DNA from 2 places in the Thiomicrorhabdus sp. Kp2 genome. Region 1 is predicted to be linked to the other one. Evidence: riboswitches for the same ligand, from Rfam matches in the RefSeq annotation. Region 1 holds a riboswitch; the other holds the start of a gene.
The links. A riboswitch is a leader RNA that binds a small molecule or an ion and turns the genes downstream of it on or off. The one in region 1 is predicted to bind thiamine pyrophosphate.
Positions count from the first base shown of each region.

Region 2: another riboswitch for thiamine pyrophosphate. It lies ahead of thiC (phosphomethylpyrimidine synthase ThiC); the one in region 1 lies ahead of A379_RS11005 (TonB-dependent receptor).

Region 1 is NZ_ARWI01000001.1:2,443,520-2,447,689, reverse strand. It holds gene thrS (threonine--tRNA ligase) at 1-584, opposite strand, end outside; gene A379_RS11010 (HDOD domain-containing protein) at 786-1,661, opposite strand; TPP riboswitch at 1,812-1,919, shown strand; gene A379_RS11005 (TonB-dependent receptor) at 2,020-4,116, shown strand.
Region 2 is NZ_ARWI01000001.1:275,868-280,037, forward strand. It holds gene A379_RS01350 (FAD-dependent oxidoreductase) at 1-11, opposite strand, end outside; gene thiC (phosphomethylpyrimidine synthase ThiC) at 17-1,969, opposite strand; TPP riboswitch at 2,134-2,232, opposite strand; gene A379_RS01360 (tetratricopeptide repeat protein) at 2,376-3,224, shown strand; gene A379_RS01365 (DUF3087 family protein) at 3,318-3,839, shown strand.

The DNA.
Region 1 (4,170 bases):
AATGCTTTAACAAAACTCATATTTGGCACATGTGGCCCAACACACATATCCACATACTCTTCGTGAAAATAAAAACCAAACTCTGTTTCATTCGGCAGATCACGAATCAATTCTAATTTGTACTCTTCACCACGAGACTCAAACGTTGCAACCGCTTCATCACGTGATAGCATTTTCTTAACAACAGGGTATTTTGTTTTAGCCAATTCCAACATACGCTTTTCAATTTTCTTTAAATCTTCTGGCGTAATTTTGTAATCCATATCAACGTCATAATAAAAACCATTCTCAATGACTGGGCCAATAGCCATTTTGACATCTGGATATAATTGTTTTAACGCATGGCCTAACAAATGAGCACATGAATGGCGCATAATATGTAGACCATCTTCATCTCGCATGGTAATAATTTCTAAACTTGCATCTTCAGAGATTAAATCACTCGCATCTTTAAGCTGACCATTAACACGCCCCGCTACCGTCGCTTTCGCCAGTCCCGTTCCAATGCTTTCAGCCACTTGCATAACTGATATAGCTTGATCAAACTCTTTAGTAGAACCGTCTGGTAACGTAATGATTGGCATAGATTTAGTCTCTTTGTCTGTAAAAATTACAAGGTTTAAAAATTAAGCCCGTTATTTTAGCATTTTCTTATACGCTTTATCTAGACTTTACATACACATAAAATAATTATGTATAACATTTGCTCCAAACAAAAAACCACCAGGCCTGGTGGTTTCTTTTTATACACGCTCAACTCGTTGAAAAAACGACTATAAACAGGATTATATTCCCATTTTTTCAGCCTCTGCATATGCCTGCTGTGCAAACTCATCATATTTATCTATAGAAAGGTCAAAATAAGCCAAGGCATCCAATAACTTTTTAGAAGGCATCTCTCTCTCTTCATCGGTGATATCTGCAATGCCATTATCAATACCAAGTCTAAAAACCGCTTGTTCTGCTAAGAATGTTAAATAAGCGTAAGACTGACAGCTTTCCTCCGCTTTCTCTGGATTGTGATGAAATGCCACTCCGATAATGGTTTCTTTAGAGAAATTCCATTGTTGTAACAAGCGAGCACTCATCAAAGCGTGATAAGTACCAAAAACTTTATTTTCGGCTAATGCTAATTTAGAAATATCATAATCTGTTAGTTTAATCACTTCCAAGTACTTTTCTCTGTCCTCAGTGGCCAATAAATACACACCAATATCACGCATTAAAGCCGCTAAAAAAGCCTCTCCTGAATCAAGCCCGAAAAATATTGCCATCTTCTGAGCGACCAATGCTGATAAAAAGGCATGTTTCAAAAAGAACGCATCACTAAACGGTGGTTTACGTCTAAAAGAGGTTTGATAGTGTATTAAATGTGCAATCAAACGCATCTCTTTTAAACCAATAATGGTCACGGCATCCGCTAAATCATTGACCTCATTCCCTGTCATATACTTAGCGCTATTGGCCATTTTTATTAGACCTGCCACTAATCGAGGGTCTTGTGCAATTAACTGAACAATATTCTCCATCGGCAAGTTTTCATTCTCATTTAATGCCTGCTCTAGTCGCATAAGAGCATCAGGAAAATATGGCAACTCATCCAACGACTTTAAGCGCTCCATAATCTCTTTACTGATATTTGGTTTTACATCTTCAGCCATCCAAAAACCCTTTAGTTAAATACAACCTACACACTTTTTATTAAAAATAAGACCTATCCTAAGCCATTTCCATTTTATACAAATTTCAGGTACAATCCGCACAAATTTTAAAACATAAGCGTTAACACTAAGGCTTTAAATACTAAAGCTTTAGTTTGCCAGGGGTGGTCAATTAAGACCTGAGATTTCGAGACACTGAAAGACCCTTTGAACCTGATCCAGATAATACTGGCGTAGGAACGGCACACACGATCAATTTGTTAAAAATAAGCTGGGATTCTGACTGCAATCAGAAACCCTTGCACTCTATTTTTTCCATCACCTCATGTGTTCTTATTCCTCGTCAAAAGGAAAGACCATGACCAATAAATTAACACCCATCTCATTGGCTGTTTTAACCGCACTTTCAGCAAGCCCTGTTTTTTCAGAAGAACTTGCCCCTGTTATAGTGAGTGCCGATTTACGTGAAACCACTGAACAAGACATCCCTGCAAGTGTAGATATAAAAACCCAAGCAGAACTACAAGATCAAGGTGCTACACACTTTGATGATGTTTTATTAAAAACACCTAATGTTAACTTCTCAGGCCAAAGCTCTCGGGCTCGTCATATTCAAATTCGAGGAATGGGTGAACGTGATGAATATACTGGTGCACCCAATTCAAGCGTAGGTTTTGCGATTGACGATATCGATTTCAGCGGAATAGGCATGACGGGCAATTTATTTGATGTTAAACAGGTAGAAGTTTTACGTGGGCCGCAAAATACCCGTTACGGTCAAAGTGCCATTGGTGGTTTAATTAATATCAAAACCAATGACCCTACTCCTTATGAAGAAGGTATGGCTGAAATTTCACTGGGCGAAGACAATCTACAAGAACTAGGCATTATGACAAGTGGCCCAATCAATTCAAAAGAAAATGCACCACAATACCGTCTAGCTATCTTTAATCACAGTAGCGATGGTTTTCGTACAAACGAAACCTTAGATAGAACAGATACCAATGGTCGTGATGAACTCACTTTACGCGGCAAAATGCGTTTTTTCCCAGACTCGGATACGACTGTAGATATCACTGTATTACATGCTGATTTAAATAATGGGTATGATGCGTGGTCTCGTGATAACTCTTTCACAACATTGTCAGACCAACCTGGTAAAGATTCCCAACTTTCAAATGCTGGTTCTTTAAAACTTGAGTCAAAGGCAAATCCAAACTTTATATTTACCAGTAATACGGGGCTTGCCAACTCTGACATGCTTTACAGCTATGATGAAGACTGGATGGCCGACACTTCAAGCTACGATGAAGGAACATATAAAAATAGTAAACATCGAAGAAGTTTTACTCAAGATTTACGATTAATTTCTACTGAAAACTCTAAAATTTTCAACCAATCAACCGACTGGCTTATTGGAGCTTACTTCTCTCATTTAGAAGAGGAAAACTCGTTTAAAGAAAGGTACTACTCTTTAGCCTATGCAGAAACATACAATACTGATGCGAAAAGCGATTTTATTCACAATAAAGTCGCCGTTTATGGTCAGTTAGATCAAGCAATAAATCAAAAGACCAAACTAACATACAGTCTAAGGGTAGAAAGAAACATTCAAGATTTTAATGAACAAAAAGAGCTTACAGGAACCTATCCTGCTAGCTTACCCTTTTCAACTAATACAGACGAAACACTCTGGGGTGGTTCAATTCACTACTCTTATAAATATAATGACCAACATACTGCATTTGCTGGTGTAACAAGAGGTTACAAAGCAGGTGGGTTTAAAACAGGTACAGGTGGTCAAGGGGATAATACTGAATTCCATTCTGAAACCTTATTTAATTATGAGATAGGCTTAAAATCTGTTTATTCGAAATACAACCTAACAACATCAACCAACTTTTTTTACATGGATAGATACAATCCACAATTTGATGGTTACATTTACGAAAATGGCATCTATACTTTTTTCACTGAAAACCTTGACAATGCCACTAACTACGGACTTGAGTCAGAGTTTAACTGGCAAGCAACCCCACACTTCAATCTATATGGCAGCGTTGGGTTAATTCAGACCGATGTCAATGGAACACCCGTGAGTGCCGACTTTGAAGTTTCAGATCGAGAGCAGGCACACGCTCCAAACTACCAAATAAATTTTGGCGCAAAGTATAGAAATACAAACGGCATGTATATTCAGGCTGACATTACTGCTGTTGATAAATTCTATTTTGACAATGTACACAGTGTTGAATCAAACTCTTACCATCTAGTTAATGCCCGCTTAGGTTATGAAAACAAAGACTATGAAGTCTATTTATGGGGTAAAAACCTAATGGATGAACGTTATGCAACTAGAGGTTTCGAAAATTTCTTTGGTGCACCAAATGTTGACAGCTTTATTAAACTTGGCGACCCTCGTCAAATTGGTATTACTGGTAGAGTTTATTTTTAATAAACCGTTTAAAGTTAAGGGCTCATAATGAGCCTTTTTTTGGAGTCTGCATAA
Region 2 (4,170 bases), 2.2 Mb from region 1:
TTTGGTACCATTATCACTACGCCTCCTTCTGGTAAATTTGGCTACCTGCATCCCTAAATTCTTGCGACTTCTCTTTCATGCCGACTTGAATGCTTTCTAAAGAGATCTCGGTAATTTGGCCATTTTCGCCATCGTGCAAACGTACTTTTTCTTGCTCATTGGCGTAATCACGCACTTCTTGGCTAATTTTCATAGAACAAAACTTTGGGCCACACATTGAGCAAAAATGCGCGACCTTGCCAGATTCTTGCGGAATGGTTTCATCGTGATATTCTCGTGCTCGTTCTGGGTCTAACCCTAAGTTAAATTGGTCTTCCCAGCGAAACTCAAAACGCGCTTTAGATAAGGCGTTATCTCTAATTTGTGAACCTGGGTGACCTTTGGCTAAGTCGCCCGCGTGTGCAGCAATTTTATAAGCCATTAAACCTTCTTTAACGTCTTCTTTATTAGGCAAGCCTAAATGCTCTTTGGGCGTAACATAACAAAGCATGGCACAACCATACCAACCAATATTAGCCGCACCAATACCTGAAGTAATGTGGTCGTAACCTGGCGCAATATCCGTAGTTAACGGCCCTAAAGTATAAAAAGGCGCTTCGCCACAAACATCTAATTGTTTGTCAACATTCTCTTTAATCATGTGTAATGGAATATGGCCAGGCCCCTCTATAATGACCTGCACATCATGTTTCCAAGCAATTTTGGTAAGCTCACCCAAGGTTTCTAATTCAGCAAACTGGGCTTCATCATTGGCATCGGCCACTGAACCAGGACGTAAACCATCGCCCAATGAGAAGGTAACGTCATACGCCTTCATAATCTCGCAAATGTCTTCAAAATGCGTGTATAAAAAGTTTTCTTGATGATGCGCTAAACACCATTTGGCCATAATTGAGCCACCACGAGAGACAATGCCTGTAACACGTTTAGCCGTCATTGGCACATAACGTAATAACACACCTGCGTGAATGGTAAAGTAATCCACCCCCTGCTCGGCTTGCTCAATTAAAGTATCTCTAAATACTTCCCAGGTTAAGTCTTCGGCCACACCATTTACTTTTTCCAAGGCCTGATAGATTGGTACAGTGCCAATTGGAACGGGCGAATTACGCATAATCCATTCACGGGTTTCATGAATATTACGACCCGTTGATAAATCCATCACGGTATCGGCACCCCATTTAGTTGACCAAACCAACTTTTCAACCTCTTCGGCAATAGATGAACCGACAGCCGAGTTACCAATATTGGCGTTTACTTTAATTAAAAAGTTACGCCCAATAATCATAGGTTCAGACTCTGGGTGATTAATATTACAAGGAATCACCGCTCGCCCTCGTGCCACTTCGTCACGTACAAATTCAGGAGTAATCATTTTAGGAATACTGGCACCAAAAGATTGGCCTGGGTGTTGTTGGGTGAGTTCGGCATCGGTTACTTCTAAACGAGACATATTTTCACGAATCGCAATATATTCCATCTCAGGGGTAATAATGCCTTGGCGTGCGTAATGCATTTGGGTGACGTTTTGTCCAGCTTTAGCCCGTTTTACATTGGGCAAATTATCAAAACGAATATGATCCAGCCCTTCATTAGCCAAACGGCCTTGGGTAAACTTTGAGGTGACTGATTCTAACTCTTCTACATCGCCACGAGCATCAATCCAGCTTGAACGTAATTTTGGTAAACCTTGATAAACATCAATTTTTACTTGCGGGTCGGTATAAACACCCGATGTATCGTAAACAGGAATAGCGTCATTTTTAATATACGTTGGATTATCACGGCTACCGCTAATGGTATCGCTTACCGCAATTTCACGCATCGCCACTTTAATGGGGTGCAATTTACCCGCAACATAGACTTTTTTGGAATTTGGAAAAGATTGACCCGATACATTTTGAATAAATGCTTCAGCGTCTGCACGTCTTTGGCGACGATCGGTTGTTTGGTGGTTATTGGTATTCATCACTCTGCCTTGTTTAATTGATAATAAAAAATCAAAAGGCGGAGCTCTATAGACTGTAGATTCAGATTAAGATTTCATCGTAAAAAAATTACAAATATAGCGAATAACACCTTGTTTTAAAAAGTGATCTAGCAAATTCTATTTATTTACGATTAACGTATGCCTACGTTAATCTGATTGTTCCCTTCGCTGGCATTATCCAGATCAGGTTCTACGGATCCCGCTTTCGCGATCTCAGCCTAAAGGCACTCCGACATAAATCAGGCCGTAGTATATAGCGTTTTTTCACTAAATACAAAATCATTCATACGCATAAATATTTATGTAACGCTATAATGGCTCCCATCTAAAAGCTAGACACTTTTGTCCTTTTACAGTAATCATCTATTTTTTAAAGGTAGTTTCCATGTGTGATTCAAATATCAACCCTGCGCTTAAAAAGGGTTGTACCCGACATATAAAACTTCAACATATCCTCTTAACCCTAATAACATTTACAACATTTAACACCTACGCGGCCACCACGTTTAATCATCAAACCTGTAATAACTTGTTAGAAGGCGAAGCAAATAAGGTATGCCATGAGGCTTTAAAAGGTGACACTGCAGCGGGTTATGCCATGTCTAGATTGTTTGCTGACCCTAAAAATGGTCCATTGGTCAACCTAGATTATGCCTATTTTTGGCATATTAAACTGGCTCGACTAGTTCTCAAAGAAAACTTAACTGACTCTGCCTACATTGACATTCTTTACAATACAGGCGTGTTATATAACGACGGACTTGGCACAGAAAAAAATCTAAAAAAAGCGTTTTATTGGTTTAGTCAAGCGGCTGAAAAAGGCCATGCACTAGCAATGCTTCAAGTCGCCTTGGCCTATGAAAACGGCATTACAGTTCCAAAAGATATTAAGCAAGGGTTAGTATGGCTAAATAAAGCCGTTGATTTACAGAATCCAGATGCACAAATTGTCATGGCGCAAAAATACATGCTTGGTAAAGATATTGAAGAAAACCAGACAAAAGCGATTGAGTTATTAAACGCGGCGGCTGAAAATAATTCAGCTAAAGCCAACTTTATCTTAGGTAACTTTTATTTAGCTAACGCAAGTAACGCAGAACTTACGAACCTTAACAAGGCTATAAATCATTTTGGAAACAGCTGTAAACTCAACTTTTTATTAGGTTGTAAACGATATTACGAGTTAGATACTCAAGCCAAGAGTTCAAATAACATATTGAATCCTGAGTATTAACTGTGCAAAACAGATGACACCATTAAAATAAATCCGTAAAATCAACTCTCAAATTTTTTCCACTTTTTTAAAATGCAAATTACGGGTTAACCCATGTTTAAAATTGAAGATATCGATCCAATCCATTACCGCAAACAAACACGAAAAGCGACACTCATCGTGATGGGCATTTTTATTGTTATCGGCTTTATTACGGCCACCCTCGCAGTGAAATGGTTTGGTGAATATTCAAGTAATCATTTGGTATTAAACTTTATGGGGGCGTTTGTTGGGCTATTAATTACCGCGGCCATTGTAAAAGCTTACTTAGCTGATCAAGCGTGGATGAAAGAAGCTATTTACGCTTGGCGCCTAAAGCGTAACCTTATGTATATTTCCAATACACTCGCAAATATTAAAGAAGCGGTTGAAAGTGGCGATGAACAAGCGATGAAAATCTTGCGCTTTTACCATTTGGGTTTAGAGCAAATGCATAAACTTGAAGATAACAACCACGCCCTGATTGATATTTTGGCTGAAAAAAATGCGCTTGAAACCACTCTCAATGAAAAAGGCATTGATTTAAATCAAATCGAATTTGATTTTAAGTGGACCGATGATTACAAGAGTCACTAAATCCGTCTTTATCTGAAAACTGTAATAGCTAGATTTGCTTTTCCCATACAAATAAGGCGCAAAAAAATAACAAAATTGCGTCTTTATTTAACTCTACCAGGCCTGGTTATTTATCAAAAACACTGTTTTTTTGAACTTATAAACCCAAATACATTCTTAACAAACAGTGACAATACTTTATACAAAACAAAGTAAAAAGAATTAAGACACATAATATAACCCATTGAAATACCTAAATAATAACCTAAAAATCCATCACTCAATACTTTCTTTATTTTCTTGATGCTCTAATAAATCTACTTGCTTTATTTATTTAAATCACTAATCTGAA